3 regions of the Citrobacter freundii complex sp. 2025EL-00176 genome follow, and region 1 is predicted to be linked to each of the others. Evidence: predicted binding sites of a transcription regulator. Region 1 holds the regulator's gene; each other region holds the start of a gene.

Region 1 (5,078 bases):
GCGCTCCTGCTCCACCTTTCGGTAATGAGAAGAACAGGCTAACCATAGAGATGACGCCCAGACCCGCCGTCGCCATAAATGACATCCGCCAGCCGATAGTCTCACCAAGCCACGTCGCCGCAGGAACGCCGCCAATATTGGCAATCGTTAACCCCATAAACATGGTTGCCACAGCGCTGGCTTGCTTATGTTTAGGTACGACGCTTGCGGCAACAACAGAACCGAGACCAAAAAATGCCCCGTGGTTAAGACTGGTCAAAATACGCGACAGCATCAGCGTGGTGTAATCCGGTGAGATAGCTGAAAGCACGTTGCCCAACGTGAAAATCGCCATCAGGAATATCAACGCATTACGTCGCGCGCGATGGGAAAGCAGCAGTGTCATCAACGGAGCCCCCACCATCACGCCAACGGCATACGCGCTGATCAGCATCCCGGCGGCAGGAATCGAGACATCCACCCCTTTGGCAATCACGGGCAATAATCCCATTGGCGAAAATTCGGTGGTGCCAATGCCAAACGCACCGATCGCCAGTGCCAGTAAGGGATAATTGATTTTCATATATCGACTCCGTAACGTCGAGCCGTGGCGCGACATAAAATAAGAGTCAAAAGCATGACATTGATCGCAAAATTAATAAAGTTAACAAAATTGCAAAAGACTTTTGCTTATTCGCAAACAATAGAGGGGAAACAGATGCGGAAAGGATGAGGGAGAGCTAACTCCCTCGGGGAAATCAATGCAGCGCTGCGGTGAGGCCACCCGCGACGATCAAACCCAGAACAATAATGGTAGTCACTAACGAAAATTTCAGATCGGTGCTCATCAAGTTTTCTCCTTTTTATTCCCACACAAAAAGTGATATTGCGCATTTTTACACACTTGAAAGCAAAAATCTCTCACGATTTATATTGATAACTGCTTTTAACTCTTCCCCTTTTCGTTAAGATCAGACAAAATTCCACGCTTACTTGATTAGCGTACCGGCCATTGACCCCTTCCTGACGTTCCGTGTCGTTTTCCCGGCGTGCCGCAACCCCTACGTTGCGTTAAGGGTGTGTGAAGGCAAACGTTTACCTGGAGTATTCTCAGGAGCTTAGGATATGGTCTGGAGTGAGATGTAATGGCAACAATTAAAGATGTAGCGAAGCGAGCAAACGTTTCCACTACAACCGTATCACACGTAATTAACAAGACGCGCTTTGTCGCGGAAGAAACGCGTAATGCGGTTTGGGCTGCGATCAAAGAGCTGCACTATTCTCCAAGCGCAGTTGCGCGCAGCCTGAAGGTGAATCACACCAAGTCTATCGGCTTGCTGGCGACCAGCAGTGAAGCGGCCTATTTCGCCGAAATTATCGAAGCCGTTGAGAAAAACTGTTTCCAGAAAGGCTATACCCTGATTCTGGGCAACGCATGGAACAGCCTTGAAAAACAGCAGGCCTATCTGTCAATGATGGCGCAAAAGCGTGTTGATGGTCTGTTGGTGATGTGTTCTGAGTATCCGGAATCACTGCTTTCGATGCTCGAAGAGTATCGCCATATTCCGATGGTTGTGATGGATTGGGGCGAAGCTAAAGCTGATTTTACCGATACGGTCATTGATAACGCTTTCGAGGGCGGTTACATGGCGGGTCGGTATCTGATAGAACGCGGCCATCGCGAGATTGGCGCGATCCCGGGCCCGATGGAACGGAATACCGGGGCCGGTCGTCTGGCTGGCTTTATGAAAGCGATGGAAGAAGCGCTGATTAAGGTTCCCGACAACTGGATTGTACAGGGCGATTTTGAACCTGAGTCCGGTTATCGCGCCATGCAGCAAATTCTTTCACAGTCGCATCGTCCGACCGCCGTGTTCTGCGGTGGCGATATCATGGCGATGGGCGCGCTGTGCGCTGCTGACGAGATGGGACTGCGCGTACCGCAGGATGTCTCGCTCATCGGTTATGATAACGTGCGCAACGCCCGCTTCTTCACGCCAGCGCTGACGACCATTCACCAACCTAAGGATTCACTGGGTGAAACGGCCTTCAACATGCTGTTAGACCGCATCGTGAATAAACGCGAAGAGTCGCAGTCGATCGAGGTTCATCCGCGTCTGGTAGAGCGCCGCTCCGTTGCTGACGGTCCATTCCGCGATTATCGTCGTTAAGCCTGCTGTGCGGGGGCCTCATCTGGCTCCCGCAACCATTCTTTATTCAGCGTTTCGCTATCCCCTAAATAATCCAGCAACCAGCTCAGTGCGGGCGAGGTGTCGTTCTGCTGCCATGTCAGACAACACGCGGCATCAGGAAAGGGATTCTCCAACTGCAACGAGACCCATTTACCGCTATCAATCCACGGTTTGGCAAAATGTGTTGGTACCATGCCCACACACAATCCCGCAGACAAGCAGGTCGCTGAAGATTCCCAGTCAGGAACCACAACGCGCTTTTGGTTATCCAGTAACCAGGTAATACGTTTCGGCAATGTACGCGAGGTATCTTCGCGCACCAGCGACGGCCAGTTGCGCAACGTATCATCGCTTAGCGGCCCCGACATTGACGCCAGCGGATGATGGCTGGCCACCACGCAGCTCCAGCTCAGCATGCCCATGTCGCGGAAGGTATAGCGCCCCCCTACCGGAATGGCCTGCGTGGCGCCAATAGCCAGCTCTACGCGCCCATCTGAAAGCGCGTCCCAGACGCCATTAAACACTTCCTGAAAAACCAGCAGTTCGACATCATCAAAGTGACGATAGAAATCCACAATCATCTGCCGGGTACGTTCGGGGCGAACAATGTTATCTACCGCGATCGCCAGTTGTCCTCGCCAGCCGTTGGCGATTTGTTGACATTGCTGACGAGTGATCTGCATTTTTTTGATAACAGAGCGCCCTTCCTTTAAAAACCACGCGCCAGCAGGCGTTAATTCCACATCGCGATGACGTCGCTCAAAAAGCGGTACAGCCAGCCACTCCTCCAGTTGGCGCACGGTGTAGCTTACCGCCGAAGGTACGCGGTGTAGCTCCTGTGCGGCTGAACTAAAACTGCCGTTACGCGCAACCGCATCAACCACTTCAAGTGAATATTCCGACCACATATTCTGCCTACAAAAAATTTGAAATCAGTAAGCAAATATTAGCGTTTCACAGCGAGAATTACACTCACTACACTCAGCGGCATTGTTCTACTGCTAAAAAAAGAGAAATGATGATGCAACCTGGGAAAGGTTTTTTAGTCTGGTTGGCGGGTCTTAGCGTGCTCGGTTTTCTGGCGACGGATATGTATCTGCCCGCCTTTGCCGCGATTCAGTCCGATCTGCAAACACCTGCCTCTGCCGTCAGCGCCAGCCTAAGTTTGTTTTTAGCGGGTTTCGCCGTCGCGCAACTTCTGTGGGGACCGCTCTCAGATCACTATGGCCGTAAACCGATTTTACTGTTGGGTTTATCTATTTTTGCACTGGGCAGTCTGGGTATGCTGTGGGTTGAAAACGCCACTGGCTTGTTGGTGCTGCGCTTTATTCAGGCCGTTGGCGTCTGTGCCGCGTCGGTTATCTGGCAGGCGCTGGTCACCGACTACTACCCCTCACAAAAAGTAAACCGCATCTTTGCCACCATTATGCCGCTGGTCGGGTTATCCCCGGCTCTCGCACCGTTATTAGGCAGCTGGATTCTGGTCCATTTCTCCTGGCAGGCCATTTTCGCGACCCTGTTTGCTATTACCCTGATTCTGATGCTTCCGGCCCTGCGTTTAAAACCGACGGTTAAAGCACGCGACGACAGCCAGGATAAACTGACTTTCGCCACACTGCTGCGTTCGAAAGCTTACCGTGGAAACGTACTTATTTATGCCGCCTGTTCCGCAAGCTTTTTCGCATGGCTGACAGGGTCACCGTTCATCCTTAGCGAAATGGGCTACAGCCCGGCTGTGATTGGCCTGAGCTATGTTCCACAAACTATCGCCTTCTTAATTGGTGGTTACGGCTGCCGTGCGGCGCTACAAAAATGGCAAGGCCGTCAACTGCTGCCATGGTTACTGATTCTTTATGCCATTAGCGTTGTAGCCACCTGGGCTACCGGCTTTATTCACCATGTTGCCCTGGCTGAAATTCTGATCCCATTCTGCGTAATGGCGATCGCGAACGGCGCAATCTACCCTATCGTTGTCGCTCAGGCGTTACGTCCTTTCCCACAAGCCACAGGACGCGCTGCTGCATTGCAAAATACGCTGCAACTGGGTTTATGCTTCCTGGCAAGCCTTGTGGTGTCGTGGCTGATCGCGACTCCGCTGCTCACCACCACCAGCGTGATGCTGACCACGGTGCTGCTGGCCGCCATGGGTTACAAAATGCAATCGCAGACCGATAACGCTCCACAAACAGATGATCGGGGGCAAATTGCCCACGGTGAGTCTCACTAATAATTGTCGCGGGCAATTAGTTAGCCCGCTAACAATTTTCTGTTGAATCGTCAAAAAATCAGGCTTATACTGATTTCCAGTTGTTACAAAAACGATAATTTTTAGGTATTAACGGGGACAAGAACGTTTCCGTTTTTCCACGGATGGCCTTTTCGGTAAGGGTTTCTCCCTTCCTCTGTTCTACGTCGGATTATAGATTCGCGGATTAATTCCGTGAGATTTCTCACAAAGCCCAAAAAAGCGTCTACGCTGTTTTAAGGTTCTGATCACCGACCAGTGATGGAGAAGCTATGAGTTCATCGTGTATAGAAGACGTCAGCGTACCGGATGATGACTGGTACCGCATCACCAATGAATTATTGAGCCGTGCAGGTATTACCATTAATGGTTCGGCAGCGGCGGATATTCGCGTCAAAAACCCCGATTTTTTCAAACGCGTACTGCGGGAAGGATCGTTAGGTTTAGGTGAGAGTTATATGGACGGCTGGTGGGAGTGCGATCGGCTGGACATATTTTTCACCAAAGTGTTGCGCGCCGGGCTTGAAAATCAACTCCCCCGCCACTTCAAAGATACCTTACGTATCGCTACCGCACGGCTGTTCAATTTACAGACTAAAAAACGCGCCTGGGTTGTCGGCAAAGAACATTACGATCTGGGCAACGACCTGTTTACCCGCATG
Region 2 (5,078 bases), on a different contig from region 1:
CAATGTCGCAATGATCTGCTTTAGCGTCGAGATTGTTGGGCTGCTGCTGGTCGGGATGGCCTCCATGCCGTGGATGGCGAAAATCGGCGTTCTGCTCGCAGGTGCCGGGTTCTCGTTGGTTTTCCCGGCGCTGGGCGTGGTGGCGGTAAAAGCCGTCCCGCAGCAAAATCAGGGCGCTGCGCTGGCGACCTATACGGTGTTTATGGATTTATCGCTGGGTGTTACCGGGCCGCTGGCCGGGCTGGTTATGACGTGGGCGGGCGTACCGGTTATCTATCTGGCGGCGGCCGGGCTGGTGGCGGTGGCGTTACTGCTGACCTGGCGGCTAAAAAAACGGCCTCAGGTGGTGTCACCGGAGGCCGAGTCATCGTCTTAACCGTTACTGGATAACCAGCGTGTTAATGATGTTTTCTGCGGTCGTTTGCGCTTTTTGCTGATCGTCAGCCGGCAGCGTAATTTGCAGCGTCAGCAGTTGGTTGTCCACTTTACCCAGCACCACGGAAGAGTAAGCGGTCTGGCCTTTGGCTGAGATGATGCTGTCTAGCTGTTGCAGCGTGTGGCCTTTCAGCTCAATAGATTTATTGGTGACGACCTGCAACTGCGGGTCGCGGCTACGCTGTTGATCTTCCAGACGTTTTGCCAGCACCGCCAGATCTTCGTTGGTATTGTCGCCGACGATCACAATCACCGCTTTCTGGCCGGTTGCGTCAGAATATACGTGCATATTGTTCGCCTGGGTGCCCAGCTTGCCGCTCTGATCGGTCATATCCGCTGGCAGGGAAAAACTGAGTTTGCCGTCCAGCAGGCTGACCGGTTGTCCGGTGGCGTTACTTTCTGCGGCGGCACCCTCTGCCGGCGCTTTCGTATCGCTATTATCACAGGCCGCAAGCCCCATAACCAGCAGGCCAATACCGACATATTTAACCAGATTGCGCATTGACTTCTTCCTTTCGATAAACGGCCATAACGGCTCATTCGACCATCTTATCACAACTCGGAAAATGAACCTTTAACTCGTCTGCAATGCAGATAATTCAGATTTATCTGCCAACCTTTTCAGTAACATATTCAGCAGTACGCCGTACATCGGCAGGAAGAAAATAATGCTGATCAGCACCTTGAAGCAGTAGTCGACCAGCGCGATTTCCATCCAGTGCTCGGCCATAAAGGCATCCGGGCTGCGCCAGAAAGCGATAAAGAAAAAGGCCAACGTATCGCTGATGTTGCCAAACAGCGTGGAAGCCGTCGGCGCCAGCCACCAGCGACGGTTCTGACGCAGGCGGTTAAAGACATGCACATCCAGAATTTGTCCCAGCGCGTAAGCCATAAAGCTGGCGGCGGCGATACGGGCGACAAACAGGTTAAAGTGCAGCAGCGCGCCGAATCCCTGCCACGACCCCATATAGAACAGGGATGACACAACATAGGAGATCAACAGCGCGGGGATCATCACCGCAAAGATGATACGTCGTGCCAACGGCGCGCCAAAAATACGCACGGTCAGGTCGGTCGCGAGGAAAATAAACGGAAAGCTAAAAGCGCCCCATGTGGTATGGAAACCAAAAATGGAGATCGGTAGCTGCACCAGATAGTTGCTGGAGGTGATCACCAGCAGATGAAATAGCGATAGCCAAAACAACGCTTTTACGCGCTGAGATTGTGTAAACGGAGTCATATTGTGACCTTTTTGTTGGATGGGGTGAGGGAACCCAATAAAAAACCGTCGCATGATACTGCTTTAAGAGCACATTGCAATGGTTGTTTTTCACGCAATCGTTAACCTGATTGGCTTACGCCACAACAGAGCGTAAAATAACGCCGTTTTTGAATGAACGAGACTACGATGAGCGATCTGTTTACCTCTCCCGACCATACTCTTGATGCCCAGGGACTACGCTGCCCGGAACCTGTAATGATGGTGCGTAAAACCGTGCGCGGTATGCAGGCGGGTGAAACGCTGCTGATTGTCGCCGACGATCCGGCGACGACCCGCGACATCCCCGGCTTCTGTACCTTTATGGAGCATGAACTGGTGGCAAAAGAGACCGACTCGCTGCCGTACCGCTATTTAGTGCGCAAAGGTCATTAAGCGAAGCGCCATCCGGCCTACAAAGACGGTGTAACCTGTAGGCCGGATAAGGCAACGCCGCATCCGGCACACACATTACCCTTTACGCAACAACCGCAGCGCGTTCGCGGTCACCAGCACCGTCGCCCCCGTATCCGCCAGCACCGCCAGCCACAGTCCGGTTATCCCGAGCAGCGTGGTGACGAGGAAAATCCCCTTCAAACCCAGCGCAATCGCAATGTTCTGGCGAATATTGGCATGGGTGGCGCGCGCCAGCTGAATCATTTGCACCAGACCACGCAGACGGTTGTGGGTCAGGGCGGCGTCCGCCGTTTCCAGCGCGACGTCGGTTCCGCTACCCATGGCAATGCCGATGGTCGCCGCTTTCATCGCCGGGGCGTCGTTGATGCCGTCGCCGACCATCGCCAGCGGCGACTGTTGGTTGAGATGGGTAACGGCCCGCACCTTATCTTCCGGCATTAATCCTGCTTTGAATTCCAGACCCAACTCCCCGGCAATGGCGGCTGCCGCGCGTGGGTTATCACCGGTCAGGATGACCCCTTTCACGCCGATTTGATCAAGCTCGGCGATAGCGCTGCGAGCGTCATCGCGCAGCGTGTCCTGTAGGGCCAGTACGCCGAGAACGGTATCGTTACGCAGCACCAGCACCACCGTCTGACCCGCGCTTTCCAGCTCGCTTATCTGTCCGGCAAAGGCATCGGCAGGTCGCTTGCCCGCAGCGCAAATCAGCACGCGCTCGCCATTGACCAGTGCTTCAATTCCAGAGCCAACCAGCGCCCGTTGCTCTTTCGCGACAGGAATAGTCAGCTCGCGCGTTTGCGCTTCCCGAACAATCGCCTGCGCCAGTGGGTGTGTTGCACCTTGCTCTACCGCCGCTGCCAGCGCCAGCAGTTCAGCCTCATTAACACCGCTTGCCGGATGAATCGCCGTCACGCGCGGTTTTCCGATGGTCAGGGTGCCGGTTTTATCAAATGCCACCTGCGTGACTCTACCCAGCTGTTCCAGCGCCGCGCCACCTTTAATGAGTGCCCCACGACGCGCGGCGGCGGCAAGACCTGACGTAATGGCAGCAGGCGTTGAGATAACCAGCGCGCACGGGCAGCCAATCAGCAACAGCGTCAGCCCCTTATAAATCCACTCCTGCCAGGAGGCGGCAAACAGCAGCGGCGGGACGAGGGTAACCAGCAGCGCAACCGCCATAATCGCGGGGGTATAAATTCGGCTGAAACGGTCAATAAAGCGCTCAATGGGCGCGCGGCGTTCTTCCGCTTCTTCAATCAGCTTCAGAATGCGATCGATAGCGCTGGCACCCGGCTCGGAGAGCACTTCCAGCGTAACCAGACGGTCCACGCTGGTGGCGCCCGCCGGGACTTTCTCGCCGGTGGCGCGTTCAACCGGGATCGATTCGCCGGTCAGAGCGCTTTCATCAAAGCTGGCAAAACCGGAGATCAGCTTACCGTCGGCAGGTAAACGCCCACCCGCGGCAACTTCGATAACATCGCCAGGCTGGAGGGTATTGATTGCGACCTCTTCGCGCTCGCCATTACGCAGGCGCGTGGCGGTTTCCGGCTTGAGTGCCATCAATGCGCTAACGCCTTTGCGGGCGCGGCTGGCGGCCCATCCTTCCAGGCGCTCGCCAATTAAAAACAGCAATAGCACCATGGCGGCTTCCGCCGTCGCGCCGATAAACAGTGCGCCAATCGCGGCCACGCTCATCAACGTTTCAATGGCGAAGTAGCTGCCGGTTTTCATCAGACGCAGGGCCTGGCGGGCAATGGGATACAGGCCCACCAGCGTAGTGGCGATAAACGCTATCTGACCGAAAGGATGATTGAACTGCTCCAGCCCCCAGCTAATCGCCATCATGATTATCAGCGAAATCAGCGGCAGGTTCTCTTTCAAGCGTGATTCGGGGGCGGCATCCGGCGCTTGTTCATCGCGCAGGGTATAACCTGCCTTTTGTACCGCACTTTCAACTTGCTGGCGGATGTCAGAGCCCGCATCAACGACCAGTTTTTCGGTGGCGAACAGCACCTGGACCTGGTTGACGCCACTCACCTGGCGGACCGCATTTTCCACTTTTCGGGCGCAGGCGGCACAGTCCATTCCTGCCACTTTCCAGGAATAACGGGTGCCCATTACGCGATCGGATACGGTGGGTTGGGTAGAGCAACTTCCTTCGCAGCAGCAGTCGTCCGCCTTTTGTGGGGCTGGCGCTGGCTTGAAAGAAGAGAATTGTGGGGCTTTTTTGCCAGGGGCATCAGGCGTCGACATGGCATCCTCCGGTTAATAATCATTTCGTATTAACCGAAGGATACACTCTGGAGTCGACTCCAGAGTCAAGCGATATTACAGATACAACGAACGAACAATCAGGAAATGTCCGGCGAAGTAGCAGGCGGCGGCAATGGCGTTATCGGCGCGGAAGCGGCGGCGATAATGGCTACCCAGCCAGACAAAATTGCCGATGAACAATAATGAGGCACCGAGGAATGCCGACAGCGCGGGGCCAGTAGGACGGAAGAACCACAGTTCGCCTGCCATCCAGACCATCATCAGCGTGATGCCGATAAAAGTACAGATCGCTAAACGTAGCTCTTCCAGTCGCGTCCAGATGATGGCGATCAGCAACGCCCCCAGCACCACCAATACCAATGGCAAAGGCCAGAAGAACGACAGCGTCATTTGGCTGGCGAAGTAGATGGTATACAGCAGGTGCGAGAGGAAAAATGCCCCCACGGCGTAGAGTAGACGTTGGCGCGGCAACAGCGTCAGCGCATCGCCCAGCAGTGAGGCAAGCAGCCCTGCCAGCACCAGATAGCTGATGGCGTTAAACATTGGCGCTTGCCAGGCCAGCAGCGCCAGCAGGAGTAAAGTGAGGGGTTTAAAGACCCAGCGTTGCCAGGCGGGCCCACGATAGGAAGCATCCACGAACAACCATGCGGAAAGGCAGACAGCGATAAACGACCAAAGCATCTTAGTTCCTTGA
Region 3 (5,078 bases), on a different contig from region 1:
CCGGTCTCTTCTTTCAGTGGGCGAATATCGAGAATACATTCATGCGCCACACGACCATCGCGACCGGTATACAGTACCGGATAGGCATCTTTCAGACGGCTGGCAATGTAGTTAGCGTTAAGAATCGCGACCTGGCTTGCCTGCTTCAGACCTTCCGCGCCCATCATACGGATGTACATCCAGCTGATTGGCAGAATGGATGCGCTACCAAACGGTGCGGCAGACACCGCGCCCTGGCGGGTCAGCATCCCTTCAATCTGAACTACGCTGTGGCCCGGCACAAACGGTGCCAGATGCGATTTAACGCCAATCGGTCCCATGCCTGGGCCGCCGCCGCCGTGTGGAATGCAGAAGGTTTTATGCAGGTTGAGGTGTGATACATCAGCACCGATAAAGCCCGGCGTGGTGATCCCAACCTGGGCGTTCATGTTCGCGCCGTCGAGGTATACCTGGCCGCCGAACTGATGCACAACTTCACATACTTCGCGGATCGTTTCTTCATATACGCCGTGGGTGGACGGATAGGTCACCATGATGCAAGAAAGGTTCGCAGCATGTTGTTCTGCTTTTGCCCGCAGATCGTCCAGGTCGATGTTGCCGTTCTTATCACAGGCGACTACCACCACCTGCATCCCCGCCATTTGTGCGGAAGCCGGGTTAGTACCGTGAGCAGAGGCCGGGATCAGGCAGATATCGCGATGGCCTTCGTTACGGCTTTCGTGGTAATGACGAATCGCCAGCAGGCCAGCATATTCGCCCTGTGCGCCGGAGTTCGGCTGCATGCAGACTGCGTCATAGCCGGTCAGTTTTACCAGCCACTCGGAAAGCTGACCGATCATCTGGTGATAACCTTCCGCCTGCTCTGGCGGGCAGAACGGATGCAGCTCAGCGAATTCCGGCCAGGTGATAGGGATCATCTCGGCGGCGGCGTTCAGCTTCATGGTGCAGGAACCCAGCGGGATCATCGCCTGATTCAGCGCCAGATCTTTACGCTCCAGAGAGTGCATGTAGCGCATCATCTCGGTTTCGCTGTGGTAGCGGTTAAACACCGGGTGGCTGAGGATCGCGTCGTCACGCAGCATGCTGCTCTGAATAGAACGGCTGTCGAGCGCCACGTCTTTATCCAGCGTGTCGATGTTCAGGCCGTGGCTGTCGCCCAGCAGAACATTGAACAACTGCACCACGTTTTCACGGGTGGTGGTTTCGTCGAGAGTAATACCTACCGCGTTATGAATATCGCTGCGCAGGTTGATCTCTGCCGCTTCCGCACGCGCCAGTACCGCAGCTTTATCAGCCACTTCAACACACAGCGTGTCGAAGTAGTGCGCATGACGCAGCTTTAAACCTTTCTGTTGCAGACCTGCCGCCAGAATATCGGTCAGGCGGTGGATACGATTAGCGATGCGCTTCAGGCCGACCGGACCATGATAAACGGCATACAGGCTGGCAATGTTAGCCAGCAATACCTGTGAGGTACAAATGTTGGAGTTCGCTTTCTCACGACGGATATGCTGCTCGCGAGTCTGCATCGCCATGCGCAGTGCGGTATTGCCCGCAGCATCTTTTGATACGCCGATAATACGGCCTGGCATGGAACGTTTGAATTCATCTTTGGCGGCAAAGAATGCCGCGTGCGGGCCACCGTAACCCATCGGTACACCGAAGCGTTGTGCAGAGCCGAAAACGATATCCGCGCCCTGTTTGCCTGGAGCCGTCAGCAGAACCAGCGCCATAAAGTCGGCAGCGACGCTGACCACAACTTTACGGGATTTCAGCTCAGCAATCAGTTGGCTGTAGTCGTGTACTTCACCAGTGGTACCAACCTGCTGCAACAGCACGCCGAACACATCCTGGTGATCCAGTGCTTTCGCCGCGTCATCCACAATGACGTCAAAACCAAAGGTTTCGGCGCGAGTACGCACGACGTCCAGCGTTTGCGGATGAACATCAGCCGCCACAAAGAAACGGTTGGCATTTTTCAGTTTGCTGACGCGTTTGGCCATCGCCATGGCTTCAGCCGCTGCGGTAGCTTCATCCAGCAGCGAAGCAGAGGCCATGTCCAGACCCGTCAGATCCAGCGTGACCTGTTGGAAGTTCAGCAGCGCTTCCAGACGGCCCTGAGAGACTTCCGGCTGATACGGCGTATACGCGGTGTACCAACCCGGATTTTCCAGCATGTTACGCAGGATAACCGGCGGCAACTGCACGGCGGTGTAGCCCATGCCAATGTAGGACGTGAAGCGCTTGTTACGCCCGGCGATGGCTTTTAATTCAGCCAGCGCAGCGTATTCTGTCGCCGCCTCGCCTACCTGCGGCGGGGTTGCGAGCTGAATGTCTTTCGGCACAATCTGGCCGATCAGCGCGTTTAACGACTCGGCGCCAACCGCATTCAGCATCTCTTGCTGCTGCGCGGCGTCCGGTCCGATGTGGCGTTCAATGAAAGCGCCGCTGTTTTCAAGCTGGCTTAACGTCTGTGTCATGGGCGATGGTTCCTGAAACGTGCAGTGAATCGTAGGTGTCTCTACTTACCTGAATACGCAAAATAATTCGCGTTGCAGGACGGCGGCGACGCGGCACATCCCCAGGAGCTTACATAAGTAAGTGACTGGGGTGAGCGAGGAAGCCAACACACCTGCAACGTGAAGAATGAAGCGTATTTATTCGTCTTCTAACAATGCTTCGTACGCAGTGGCATCCAGCAGCGATTCAATTTCGCTTTCATCGCTGGCTTTGATTTTAAAGATCCAGCCACCCGCATACGGCTCGCTGTTGACCAGTTCCGGGGAGTCGCTGAGCGCGTCGTTAACCGCGACGATCTCACCGCCAACGGGCGCATAGATATCGGATGCCGCTTTAACGGACTCCGCAACGGCGCAGTCATCGCCCGCGCTAACGGTGGCACCAACTTCTGGCAGGTCTACGAAAACCATGTCACCCAACAGCTCCTGAGCATGTTCAGTGATACCAACGGTGTAGGAGCCGTCAGCTTCTTTGCGCAGCCATTCGTGTTCTTTGCTGTATTTCAGTTCTGCAGGTACGTTGCTCATCAATCAATCTCCAAAAAGGATGAATCACGCGACGGCTTTGCCGTTACGCACAAAAACAGGTTTAGTGACTTTTACTGGCATTTCACGGTTACGGATCTGCACGATCGCGGTCTCACCGATGCCTGCCGGGACACGCGCCAGCGCGATGCTGTAACCCAGGGTTGGGGAGAATGTTCCGCTGGTGATAATGCCTTCATGTTGGTTACCGGAAGCGTCAGTGAAGCGCACTGGCAGTTCATTACGCAGCACGCCCTTCTCGGTCATCACCAGTCCGACCAACTGTTCATGTCCTTTGTCACGCTGCATTTCCAGCGCTTCACGACCAATAAAGTCACGGTCAGCAGGTTCCCACGCAATGGTCCAGCCCATGTTGGCTTCCAGCGGAGAAATCCCTTCGTCCATCTCCTGACCGTACAGATTCATACCTGCTTCCAGACGCAGCGTGTCACGCGCGCCCAGTCCGCAAGGTTTAACGCCTGCCTGTACCAACGCACGCCAGAAATCAGCCGCTTTTTCATTCGGCATGGCAATTTCATAGCCTGCTTCGCCGGTATAACCGGTGGTTGCGATAAACAAATCACCCGCCTGAACGCCGAAGAACGGCTTCATACCTTCTACCGCATGGCGCTGTTCGTCAGTAAACAACGTTGCTGCTTTTTCCTGCGCGTTTGGCCCCTGCACCGCAATCAGCGACAGGTCGTCACGAACGGTGATGTCGATGGCGTAAGGTTCAGAGTGTTGGGTAATCCAGGAGAGGTCTTTTTCGCGGGTGGCAGAGTTTACAACGAGGCGGAAGAAATCTTCAGTGAAGTAATAAACAATCAGGTCATCTATCACGCCGCCCGATGCGTTAAGCATACCGGAGTAGAGGGCTTTACCCGTCTTCGTTAGCTTCGCGACGTCATTTGCCAGCAGATAACGCAAGAACTCCCGGGTGCGGCTGCCGCGCAGGTCGACGATGGTCATATGCGACACATCAAACATACCGGCATCGGTGCGAACAGCATGGTGTTCATCGAGTTGAGAACCGTAATGCAGTGGCATCATCCAGCCATGGAAATCTACCATGCGCGCGCCACATAGCGTGTGTTGTTCGTACAAAGGAGTCTGTTGAGCCATCTTTTCCTCGTTGAATAAGCGGGGCTACCAACTCTTTCGCGGTGAAGTTTTCGCCACGAAACCCAGCACCGCAGCCGCTCCTGGGGCTACGACGCAAACGTTCTCTTTGTCCTGAACTTACCACCGAAACAGACGCTAAACCATAAGACAAAATTAGCCATCACATTAGCTTATGGCAAAAAATGGCCAGGTCGACGACAGAATAAAAACCCAAAAATACGCCCAAAAACCAGAACAATAAGCACGAATAAGGCGAAAAAATCAGCGTCAAACCACATTAAATGTGGAAAAAATGTCAAAAATGGCGTTATGAAAAAAAAGTGATATAAAAAAAACTAATGCGAAAAAAGGTGTGGAATTAGATTATTTCAAATGAGAGGAGCATCCCGGCACGAGGGCCGGGAGAGGAAAATGTGACGGGTCTCAAACTCTTAGGATTGTCCTTACGGACGCTAGCGTAGCCACTCGGGAAGATCGTTCAGGCCCATCGCCTGACGGATGAGCTGCGGTTTTACGCCCGGAAGGGTATCGGCCAGTTTTAGACCAATATCACGCAGCAGTTTTTTCGCCGGATTCTCGCCAGCAAACAGTTCACGGAAGCCCTGCATACCGGCCAGCATCATTGCTGCGCTGTGCTTACGGCTGCGCTCATAGCGACGCAAATAGAGATACTGGCCAATATCTTTGCCCTGACGGTGTAGGCGCTTAAGCTCATCGATAAGCTCTGCCGCATCCATAAAGCCGAGGTTAACCCCCTGACCCGCCAGCGGGTGGATGGTATGCGCCGCATCACCCACCAGCGCCAGACGATGGGCGGCGAACTGGCGGGCATAGCGTCCCGTCAGCGGAAACGTCTGCCGTTCGCTTTCAACGCTGCACAGCCCCAAACGGTTATCAAAGGCGATATTCAGC

What was found. The regulator PurR, encoded in region 1, represses purine synthesis genes. The targets are predictions, from matches to a motif close to CANGCAAACGTTTGCNTG.
Region 2: a site for PurR is predicted at 1,767-1,784, ahead of tusA (sulfurtransferase TusA). Genes of this name have one in related genera too.
Region 3: a site for PurR is predicted at 4,257-4,274, ahead of gcvT (glycine cleavage system aminomethyltransferase GcvT). Genes of this name have one in related genera too.

Annotation. Positions count from the first base shown of each region.
Region 1 covers NZ_JBRYHT010000001.1:768,658-773,735, reverse strand. Annotated here, with positions in the region: gene ACVXHP_RS03805 (MFS transporter) at 1-562, opposite strand, end outside; gene cydH (cytochrome bd-I accessory subunit CydH) at 738-827, opposite strand; gene purR (HTH-type transcriptional repressor PurR) at 1,125-2,150, shown strand; gene punR (DNA-binding transcriptional activator PunR) at 2,147-3,079, opposite strand; gene punC (purine nucleoside transporter PunC) at 3,193-4,398, shown strand; gene cfa (cyclopropane fatty acyl phospholipid synthase) at 4,689-5,078, shown strand, end outside.
Region 2 covers NZ_JBRYHT010000008.1:175,765-180,842, reverse strand. Annotated here, with positions in the region: gene ACVXHP_RS16615 (MFS transporter) at 1-376, shown strand, start outside; gene ACVXHP_RS16610 (DcrB family lipoprotein) at 380-937, opposite strand; gene ACVXHP_RS16605 (7-cyano-7-deazaguanine/7-aminomethyl-7-deazaguanine transporter) at 1,010-1,675, opposite strand; gene tusA (sulfurtransferase TusA) at 1,844-2,089, shown strand; gene zntA (Zn(II)/Cd(II)/Pb(II) translocating P-type ATPase ZntA) at 2,165-4,363, opposite strand; gene ACVXHP_RS16590 (lysoplasmalogenase) at 4,439-5,065, opposite strand.
Region 3 covers NZ_JBRYHT010000004.1:49,777-54,854, reverse strand. Annotated here, with positions in the region: gene gcvP (aminomethyl-transferring glycine dehydrogenase) at 1-2,480, opposite strand, end outside; gene gcvH (glycine cleavage system protein GcvH) at 2,658-3,047, opposite strand; gene gcvT (glycine cleavage system aminomethyltransferase GcvT) at 3,072-4,166, opposite strand; gene ubiI (FAD-dependent 2-octaprenylphenol hydroxylase) at 4,619-5,078, opposite strand, start outside.